2 regions of the Paenibacillus sp. BIHB 4019 genome follow, and region 1 is predicted to be linked to the other one. Evidence: riboswitches for the same ligand, from Rfam matches in the RefSeq annotation. Region 1 holds a riboswitch; the other holds the start of a gene.
What was found. Region 1 has a riboswitch for FMN ahead of ribD (bifunctional diaminohydroxyphosphoribosylaminopyrimidine deaminase/5-amino-6-(5-phosphoribosylamino)uracil reductase RibD). Riboswitches for the same ligand answer to the same signal wherever they lie in the genome.

Region 2: another riboswitch for FMN. It lies ahead of BBD42_RS00750 (DMT family transporter); the one in region 1 lies ahead of ribD (bifunctional diaminohydroxyphosphoribosylaminopyrimidine deaminase/5-amino-6-(5-phosphoribosylamino)uracil reductase RibD).

Annotation. Positions count from the first base shown of each region.
Region 1 covers NZ_CP016808.1:5,068,792-5,074,243, reverse strand. The annotation lists gene ribH (6,7-dimethyl-8-ribityllumazine synthase) at 76-546, opposite strand; gene BBD42_RS22085 (bifunctional 3,4-dihydroxy-2-butanone-4-phosphate synthase/GTP cyclohydrolase II) at 587-1,837, opposite strand; gene ribE (riboflavin synthase) at 1,888-2,577, opposite strand; gene ribD (bifunctional diaminohydroxyphosphoribosylaminopyrimidine deaminase/5-amino-6-(5-phosphoribosylamino)uracil reductase RibD) at 2,593-3,699, opposite strand; FMN riboswitch at 3,854-4,064, opposite strand; gene BBD42_RS22070 (peptidylprolyl isomerase) at 4,259-4,690, opposite strand; gene lysA (diaminopimelate decarboxylase) at 4,747-5,452, opposite strand, start outside.
Region 2 covers NZ_CP016808.1:172,176-177,627, forward strand. The annotation lists gene BBD42_RS00735 (sensor histidine kinase) at 1-785, opposite strand, end outside; gene BBD42_RS00740 (response regulator transcription factor) at 778-1,461, opposite strand; gene BBD42_RS00745 (putative sporulation protein YtxC) at 1,627-2,568, opposite strand; gene BBD42_RS00750 (DMT family transporter) at 2,674-3,663, opposite strand; FMN riboswitch at 3,796-3,944, opposite strand; gene mqnC (cyclic dehypoxanthinyl futalosine synthase) at 4,297-5,433, opposite strand.

The DNA.
Region 1 (5,452 bases):
GCATCCACTCGTTACGCTTTAAAAATAGAAAGGCCTCTTCTCAGAGGCCCATCTCGCGAGCTGCAAGCCTTAAGCTTAATTATGCAGCAATTTTGTCAAATTAGCCATCTCTATTGCACTAGCAGCTGCTTCATACCCTTTATTTCCAGCTTTTGTTCCTGCGCGTTCAATCGCTTGCTCGATGGAATCAACCGTCAATACGCCAAAAATCGTCGGTACGCCCGTTTTCAAGCCAACAGCCGCTACCCCTTTGGCCGCCTCATTGCACACATAATCAAAATGCGGCGTTGATCCTCGAATAACAGCGCCAAGCGTAATAACCGCATCGTATTTGCCGCTCTCTGCCATTTTTTGCGCGATAAGCGGAATTTCAAAAGCTCCTGGCACCCAAGCAACCTCAACCTCATTATCCAAAGCGCCATGGCGTTTAAATGCATCAAGCGCTCCGCTCAGCAGCTTGCCGGCAATAAATTCGTTAAACCTTCCAACAACGATTCCGTAACGCAAACCTTCCGATACTAAATGTCCCTCATATACATGCGGCATAAATAAATTCCTCCCAAATGGTTTTTATAATTTTTTTATATTACTGTTGTTCCTGGTTTTGATCCTGAAAATCAAACAGATGGCCCAGCTTCGCCTGCTTCGTCCGCAAATAACGGTCATTGTCCTTATTCGCTTCCATTTGAATCGGCACACGCTCGGTAACTTCAAGGCCATAGCCTTCCAGCCCTTTAATCTTGCGCGGGTTGTTGGTGAGCAAGCGCATTTTGCGAATGCCGAGATCGCGCAAAATTTGTGCTCCAATACCGTAGTCCCGCAAGTCCGGCGCAAACCCAAGCTGCAAGTTGGCATCGACCGTATCCAGCCCTTGCTCCTGAAGCACATAAGCTTTCAGCTTGTTGATCAGACCGATTCCGCGTCCTTCCTGGCGCATATAGAGCAGCACGCCATTGCCCGCTTCCTCAATCTGCGTCAGCGCTGCCGCAAGCTGCGGCCCGCAATCACAACGATGCGAATGGAACACATCGCCCGTCAAGCATTCCGAGTGCACGCGCACAAGCAGCGGAGTTTCTGGATCAATCTCGCCTTTGACAAAAGCGACATGCTCCTTGCCATCTACTTCATTCGTAAAACCAATGGCTTTGAAATCGCCGAAATCCGTTGGCATATTAACCTCAACGACACGCTCGACGAGCTTCTCCTTCGCATTGCGGTATATAATCAGCTCTTGGATTGTAATAAGCTTGAGATCATGCTCATGCTTAAACGCCACGAGATCCGGCAATCTTGCCATCGTGCCATCTTCATTAATGACCTCGCAGATGACCGCTGCCGGCTCCGAGCCGCACATCAGGGCCAGATCGATACCCGCCTCTGTGTGGCCTGCCCGTCTTAGCACGCCGCCATCTTTCGCAATTAGCGGAAAAATGTGGCCCGGCTTGCGGAAATCAGCCGCCTTCGTATTCGGGTCAATAAGCGACTTGACCGTCTCGGAGCGCTCATGCGCGGAGATGCCGGTCGTTGTGGAAATATGGTCAACGGAAACGGTAAACGCCGTTCCATGAAAATCCGTGTTACGCGCTACCATCGGCGGCAGCTCCAATTGCTCCGCCCGCTCTGCGGTAATCGGAACGCACACAAGCCCCCGCGCCTTTGTAATCATAAAATTGATGACTTCAGGCGTCGCCATGGAGGCCAGCGCAATGAGGTCGCCCTCATTTTCCCGATCCTCATCATCTACAACGATAACGGGCTTGCCAAGCAGCAAATCCTCAAGCGCTTCCTCAATCGTATTGAACAAAGATTTCTCTAAAGGCTGATCCTGCTGTCCCATAAAGCTTCCCTCCCTGATCATTCACCACTTCAACTAGCATTTATCCGTTATTACATAAATCCATTTTCACTAAGAAAAGCAGCACTCAGCTTTGCTCCGCCAGCCTTGCCGGCTTTGCTGCCGGACGCCGCTCCAGCCTCGCGTGCTGGCTTGAAATGCAGCAAATGCTCCACATATTTGCCAATCATATCGCATTCGATATTAACCGAATCGCCTATGCGCTTATCCAGTAATGCCGTTTCTCCCAGCGTATGCGGGATGACCGATACTGAGAAGCCTGAATCATTCGTCCCGACAACCGTCAAGCTGATGCCATCAATGGCGATCGAACCTTTAGGAATGACATATTTAAGCGTTGCCGCATCATGGAGCTTTATGCTGAATATGACAGCATTGGCATCGGTTTCCCTTTTGGCAATGGTTCCTGTACCGTCAATATGCCCCTGAACCATATGACCGCCGAAGCGCCCTCCTGCCAGCATCGCCCGCTCCAGATTGACCTGCTCGCCGGGCTTCAGCTGGTGAAGATTGGAGCGCCGGTACGTTTCTGGCATCACATCGGCATCAAAGGTGCTGCCCGTAAAGGAGATGACTGTCAGACATACGCCGTTTACCGCAATGCTGTCACCAAGTGCTACGCCTTCTAGGACGCGGGAAGCACCAATCGTTACTACCATCGCCTCGCCCTGCTTGACCACCCGCTTCAGCTTGCCGACTTCTTCAATCAGACCTGTAAACACGGCCAGCCCTCCTCTCTAAACATCGCGGTAGGCAGGGTAGCCGCTAATGCAAATATCAGCCCCCGCTTGTTCCACCTGCATACGCTCCAGCTCAATCGCCTGTGCCATTTTCTCAAAACCTTCAAAATCAAAGGTGCCGGGAGCGGCTGCCCCGCCGATAATTTTAGGCGCCATATAAAGCATGATTTTGTCGATGAGTCCGGCTGTCAGCATCGCGCCATTAAGCTTGCCGCCGCCTTCCAGCAAAATCGAACCGATTTCCAGCTCGCCAAGCTTTCTCATTGCTTGCGGCAAATCTACCTGCTTGCCAGTGCCTGCCCGAATGAGCTCAACGCCGGCTGCCAGCAGCTCCTGCGCCTTGGCTTCATCCGCCTGCTCAGTTGCAATGACGATCGTCCTTGCTGTCCGATCCGTCACTACACGCGCGGTGAGCGGCAGCTTGAGGCTGCTGTCGATGACTATACGCACCGGATGCAGCGCCGGTACGTCCGCTCTCGTCGTCAGCTGGGGATCATCGGCAAGCACGGTGCCGATACCGACCATGATGCCCATATGCTGATGGCGCAGCGTGTGCACCTGCTCCCTTGCCGCACTGCCCGTTACCCATCTGCTGTCTCCGGTGCGGGAAGCGATTTTGCCGTCGAGCGTGCTCGCTGTCTTAAGGGTGACAAACGGCAGCTTCGTCGTAATGTATTTGTTGAATTTCTCATTCATTTGGTTGGAGCGTTCTCCTAGTAGGCCCACTTCAACCTCAATGCCGCATTCCTTCAGCCGTTCAAGGCCACGCCCAGCTACCTGCGGATTCGGATCGGTTGTAGCCACGACTACCCGTGCGACCTTGGCATCAATGAGCCTTTCGCAGCAAGGAGGCGTCTTGCCAAAATGGCTGCAAGGCTCCAGCGTCACATAAGCGGTGGCGCCTTCCGCTTCCTCTCCCGCCATTTGCAGCGCATGCACCTCGGCATGCCCGGTTCCCCGCTTGAGATGCGTGCCGAGGCCGATAATCCGGCCATCCTTTACTACGACGCAGCCGACGACGGGATTAATATCCGTCTGCCCAGCCGCTTTCTCTGCCATATCCAGTGCCAAGCTCATATAATAACTGTCATTCAAAATATCCATGAACGCAAAAAACCTCCATTAGCAACATAGCCAACGGAGATGAGAGTATATCTTAGAGACCCGCTTTCAAGTACACAAATAATCGATTTTAACAGACCTAATTGCCCAGCAAAAAAAAGTGCAAGCAAATAAGCATGAAATCACGCCTTGAAAGTGTCTCCTTCTCCCATCCAGACTGTACTGTCGGTCCCGGAATTGCACCAGGTCAGCCGTATATAAACCGCTCATGCGTTCACACGCTCTGAATGGAATGTACACGGGTCACGGACTGACAGGCAGCATATCTGTCGCTTCAACGTTCAAAGCGCTTAGACAGCCTCCTGATCACCGCCGGTTGGGAATTTCACCCGACCCCGAAGGAAAGCCACTGTATTATTTTTATTAAATACTCGTTACTTACTTTTAAAATGTAACTCTGATGAAATGTTACCACCGCAAAATTGAAAAAGCAAGAAATTTCGATACTGATTCTCAGCTTAACAGCCAGGCTGTCCCTTTTTTATAAAAAAACCGCTTGTTTTCCGACGAATCGAAAAAACAAGCGGCCTTTCCGCAACGATTAAACCGTTACGATTTCAACTTTTTCCATTTTTTCGCCTTGGCGGAACGTGTCAACATGCTCCATGCCTTTAGCGACTTTGCCAAATACAGTGTGTCCGCCATCCAAATGCGGCTGTGGAGCATAGCCGATGTAGAATTGGCTTCCGCCTGTGTTGCGTCCAGCATGCGCCATTGCAAGCGTACCGCGCTCATGCTTGTTCGGGTTGATCTCACAGTTGATGGTGTAGCCAGGTCCGCCAGTGCCGTTGCCTGTAGGGCAGCCGCCTTGAGCAACGAAGCCCGGGATTACACGGTGGAAAGTCAAACCATTATAAAAACCATCGTTTGCAAGCTTCTCGAAGTTTGCAACTGTGTTAGGCGCATCTTGATCAAAAAGGTCAATAATAACCTCTGCTCCGTTTGCCATTGTAATTTTCGCTTGTTTTGCCATCTATTAAACATCTACCTTTCTATATCCGAATAAGACTACGTTACCAAATTTAACCCTTATTTCGCAAGGGCTGTTTTGCGAAGTCTTGCCGGAAGCAAGTCATTGCCGACAATATTGTCCAAAGATTCACGCTGAACGACGAGATCAGACGCGCCATCTTTGACAAATACGACAGCTGGACGGCGGAAACGGTTGTAGTTGCTCGCCATCGAATAATTATAAGCGCCTGTGCAAAATACTGCAAGCAGATCGCCGCTGTTTGCTTTCGGCAATTCCAGATCAATAATGAGCTTGTCGCCGCTTTCGCAAGCTTTGCCCGCTACGGTCACAGTCTCTTCATTCGCTTCGTTCGCACGATTTGCAAGCACCGCTTCATAAACGGATTGATAAAGCGCCGGACGCGGGTTATCCATCATGCCGCCGTCTACAGCGATATATTTGCGCACGCCTGGAATTTCTTTGCTCGTTCCAACGGTATAAAGCGTTGTGCCTGCGTCGCCAACCATGCTGCGGCCTGGCTCAACCCAAATTTCAGGTAGCGGGAAATCCGCTGCTGTAAAGCTGGAAATAAGCGTATCCGTAATCGCTGCCACGTATTGAGCAACTGGAAGCGGGGAATCTCCGTCAACATAACGGATGCCGAAGCCGCCGCCAAGGTTGATAACTTGGAACGTCAAGCCAAGGTCTTGGCGAATTTCAATCGCAAACGCCGACATTTTCTCAACAGCCATCTTGAAGCCGTCTACTTCAAAAATTTGCGAG
Region 2 (5,452 bases), 2.4 Mb from region 1:
ATTTTTTTCTGCTTAAGTGCCATTGTGAAGCCTTTAATCGAAGTAAGCGGCGATTGAATTTCATGGGAGACGTCCGAGACGAACTGCCTTCTCACCCGCTCCAGCGAATCGAGCTCCTGCGCCATCTGATTAAAGCTTGCTGTCAGCTCGCCGATCTCATCCCTGCTTTTCGTAGCGAGCCTGATGCTGAAATCGCCTTTTGCCATATTGCGCGTAGCCAAGGTTAAATGCTTCAAAGGCCGTACTATATAACGGGAGGTGACGATGACGAGTAGCGTTCCAATGAATACAACGAGAAAAAGCTGCATGCGGAAATAGCCTACAGCGAGCGTGGCAACGTCATTCGTTTCGGGCTTTATAAACAAGGCATAAGCATGTCCTTCAATTTGAAAAGGGAGCCCTACGACGAGCCGATCATATTCTTTGCCCATTCCCCCCCGGAAGACGCCGCCGTTCAGCACGCTGCGGAGATTTTCTTCATCAACGATCAGCTTATGTTTGGCAACTTTGTCGGTTTCGTGCAGCGGTCTGCCTTGTTCGTCATAAACGATAATGGTGAAAATCGGCAGAGCGGTAATGCCCCCCATTAATGTATCCAAATGGTTAGGGTAAGAGTTCTTGTAGGATTCGATTATCGTTTTGCCGCTGACGACTAAATTGTCCTGTACGTAGGAGCGAAGCTTGTGGCTAAATAGAAAATGGGTCATGAAAAAGCTTAAAAAAACGCTCGCCATGACCGATGCAACAAACATAAGAATTAAGCGGACATACAGCGATTTAATCACGGTATACCTCCAGTCGGTAGCCCAGCCCCCAGATCGTCACGATTTTAAAATCCTGATCGTACGCGGCAAAACGCTCCCTCAGACGTTTAACATGCGTATCCACCGCCCGTTCGTCGCCTTCGTAATCGTAGCCCCATATTTGCTCAATTAATGCATCGCGCTTGAACAGCTTGCCCGGATAGCTTGCCAGCAAAAACAGCAGCTCAAATTCCTTGAGCGGTATGGACTCACTTGAGCCCGTATCCTTATAGCGGATTTGATAGCTTGTTTTATCGAGCGTCACTTGGCCGAGCCTGACGATTTGCGAAATTGAAATCCGGTACCGTTTCAGCAGCGCCTTCACCCGCATGACCAGCTCCATCGGGTCAAACGGCTTCACCATATAATCGTCGGTGCCCAGCCGGAACCCTTTTATTCGCTCTGGCGCCTCCCCTTTGGCGGTAATCATCATAATCGGCTTGTCCCCCGCTTCCCGCACCCGGCGGCAAAGCTCCCAGCCATCCATCTTCGGCATCATGATGTCCAGAATAATGAGATCCACCGGCTGATTGCAAAAATAATCCCATGCATCCGCTCCGTTGCCTTGCTCTATAATATCCATGCCTTCATCCTCCAAATACAAACGGAGCAGCTGGCGGATATGCGGATCGTCATCTACTACGAGTATGGTCGTCATGCGGCTACCTTCTTCCCGATTTTAAGTACAGTTCTATGTCATAGTGTAATACACTTTTTTGTATTTTTTATGTATTGGAAGTGAAAAAAACTCGCCGTTGATCGGCGAGCCTGCAGCTAGTTTATTTGGCTAGTTCATCATGCGGATTCATATTGCTGATTTATTTTAAGGCTGGGTAACACCATCATTCCATCCCCCCATTGCGTGGGAGCACAACACACAATCACTGCACACCGACACCCGGTTGTCAAAAATCGTTTCAATCGTCCGGATAACCTGCATATCGACATGCTGCGTATGAACGACAATTTGCTTCGGTGATGCAGCAATTAGCGAGCTGATGACCATATCCTCAATGTTCATTTCCGTTTCCAGCATTTCGGCTACCAAGCGATCGGAATGCGGCTTCGGCTCAAACAATTGGAATTTGTCATTATACAAAATAAATTCATGGTTGCCTTTATGAACCAAATGGACCATGGCGACCTTCGATTGCTGCAGCCCCACAAAATATTTGAGCAGCGAAATAAACTCCTGATATTGCTTATCCAGCACATATTCATCCAAGGCATATTCCACAATATCGCCTAGCTCGTGTCGATATCCATGAAGCCTGAAGGTGGCGATACCGCCAAGGTCGAGCTGTGTATTTTCACTTAAATACAGTTCGATTTCCTCGGCCACCTTAAGCTTGCGGCGCTTTCTGTCCGCATCCAGAAACTTGGCATTCAACCCATCCAGATCGGTATCCTGCATCAGCTGGCTGCAATATTTTTCGATAACGGAGATGTCTGTGGAATGACCGCCCTGATATTTTTTCTTAATAATGCTGATAAGCATTTCCGATTCCAAATTGGTTACAACAAATTCAGCAAGCGCTTTGGCTGCGCTGTGGTACAGCATTTCTCCATGCTTATTCAGTTGAAAATAAGGCGTTGCCGACTGGCACATAATGGTGCCCGCAGGCTGCAGCTCGAACTGCACCAAACGCTCCTGCGATGCTGATTCAATATGTAGATCCTCATTCGTATATTGCGCCATTAAGGCCGCTAATCCAGCCGCCGTAGATTGAAGCTTGGAAGGCAGCGTAACGGTGAATAGTTCCATAAAAAAGCCAACCCCTTTCATTCCCCTCTGAACAGTATATGGTGCACGAAGCAACGATATACGATGAAGACATTGGGAATGAAGGGGGTTATAAATGTGCTGCATTTAAGCGGCAGCTTGTGGCTGCTGAACAGCCTGTTCATTGCTGCTGCGGCTCATAAGCCATAAGGTCAGCCAAATGAGCAGGAAGCCGCTAAGCTGCCCTAACGTCAGCGTCTGGCCAAATACGAGCCAGTTAATCAATACGCCGACGGCAGGGAAGGAAAGCTCAGCAAGCGTCGCGTATACAGCTTTAGTCGAGGAAAGCCCTTTGTAATACAGCAGCATGCTGATTAAGCCAGGGAAAAAAGCTTGAAACAATAAATTGACGGCAATGAGCGACAATTGGCTGCCCTCGGCATTGAGGCTCCATGCGTCGCCGCTTGCCAGCAAAATGACGCTGAGCAGCGGCAGCGCAAGCAGAAACCTGAGAGACGTCACAATGGAAAAGGACAATTTCTTTTGCAGCAAATATTTGCCCATGACGGTCGAGCCGCCCCACAAGGCCGCCGCAATAATCGAGAACAGGCAGCTGAGCAAAGCAAGGTCATGCAGGCCGACTAGCGGCGAGCCGAACCCGAAGGTCAGCAAATAGGTGCCTGCGAGCGCCGCCAGCAAAAAGACGAAAAACTTCCGCGGCAGCTTTTCCTTCAGCAAAACTCTGGCGAGCAAAATCGCAAATAACGGCTGGAGCTTCTGAAGCAGGAGCACCGCATTCGCGCTGCCATGCGAGAAGGCTGCGGTGAACAGCACCGTCGCTACAGCTGAGCCGCCCCAGGAAATGAACAGCAGCGCCCCGATGACGCCAATGGACAGCTTGCCGACTAATGTACGGCGGAATTTAAACAATACGGGAACTGCGTAAAAAGCGAGCAAAATATGCTCAATAAATACAATTTGTGCCGAGGTAAAGCTTTTGAGCAATAAAATTCGAAACAGCGGGTCAAGGCCCCAAAGTGTCGCGCCAAGCGCCACATACCATATCCCGTTAATGCCCGCAATGCGTGATGTTCGCCAGCCCGCTTTCTCGCTAGCCAGCTCTAATGTGTTCTGCAATTCAAAAACCTCCTGAGAAAGTTTTGAATTGAACCTTCTTTTCACTATGAAAAAGAAACAATGCCCCTGTCAGCAATCTGACAAGGGCATCATCAACAAACCTGTTAAATGATTATCATTTAACAAGCTGGTTCTGATCTTCTCCCGTCCGGACTATACCGTCGGCTCTGGATTCTCACCAGATCAGTCCCGGCTGCAAGCAGCTAGGAGTCGCGGGCTCTGGATGCTCCGAACGCATCCTTACCGCCGGTAGGGAATTGCACCCTGCCCTGAAGATTCATATTCGATTAAATCGTATTGTAACACAAAAGATTACAGTTTGAATAGTCTATTTGGTTGGAAAATTTGCATTTCCGATTAAATTTTTATTTTTCCGACCTCTTTTCTTGGTTTTCATCTATTATTCGACCCAATTTCTAACCAACCTTCATCCGTTCCTCGTCCCTTTGCTTTAACTTTGCAAGCAGAAAGTCATGCTGAATGCTGACTTCCTTAATGATGCTTCTGCCAAATGCTGCTATAGCGTCACAAAAAACGCTTGTCTACTATCTATCCTTTAACGGATAAAATAGTAGACAAGCGTTATTAACTTTAATTATTGAAAATAGCTCCGAATTAGCTGTGCACTAAAACCTAATTTTGCATTACAAAATCCTGCTCAGCCTTATCGCTTTCATTGTACATCCTTAAAATTTCATAGCGCGTATTGCGCTGCGCCGGAACTTTGCCCGCTTCGCGAATAAGCTTCAAAATCAGCTCAATGTTGACCTTATGCGTCGTACCCGCAGCGGACACTACATTTTCTTCAATCATTGTGCTGCCGAAGTCGTTGCAGCCATAGGCCAGCGAAAGTTTACCCATGTCAGGGCCCATCGTTACCCACGATGATTGCAGGTTGTCAATATTGTCGAGGAAAATGCGGCTTACCGCGACAATTTTCAAATATTCCTCCGGCTTCGCTTTCTCCATCGGCATTCTCGTATTGTCTGGCTGGAACGGCCAGGAAATAAAGGCTGTAAACCCTTCAGAGTCGTAGCCATTCGCTTTGCATTCATCTTGAACGTCACGAATGCGCAGCAAATGCAAGGCGCGCTCCTCCATCGTTTCTCCAAAGCCATAAACCATTGTAGCCGTCGTATTCATGCCATGACGATGGGCCGACTTCATCACGTCGATCCAGTCCGTATAAGAGCCCTTCTTGCGGCTGATTTTACGGCGTGTGCGGTCATCGAGGATTTCCGCGCCGCCGCCTGGCAGCGAATCCAGTCCCGCCTCATGCAGCTGGCGAACAACCTCATCCAGCGACAAGCCCTCTGATACTTCCTTCATCTTCTGTATTTCGGCAGGCGAGAAGGAGTGCATCGTAATGTCCGGGAAGCGCTGCTTGATTTCCTTCAGCAAATCCGTGTAATAAGTAAAAGGCAGATCCGGGTTCGTTCCGCCCTGCATCAAAATTTCGGTTCCGTTAACGTCAATCGTTTCTTGAATTTTGTTCATAATCGTCTCGTTATCAAGCACATAGCCCTCTTTGGAGCCTGGGGCACGATAAAAGGCGCAGAACCTGCAATAAACGTCGCACACATTCGTGTAGTTGACGTTTCTTCCTACAACGAAAGTCGTTACAGGCTCGGGATGCTTGCGCAGCATAATTTCGTTTGCCACTTTACCCATTTTCTCAATCTCGTCGGATTCGAACATAATAATACATTCTTCCAAGCTGATTCGTTCACCCCGCAGGGCCTTATCCAATATCTGGTCCAACGTTGCCATTACGCAAGACCTCCTTATC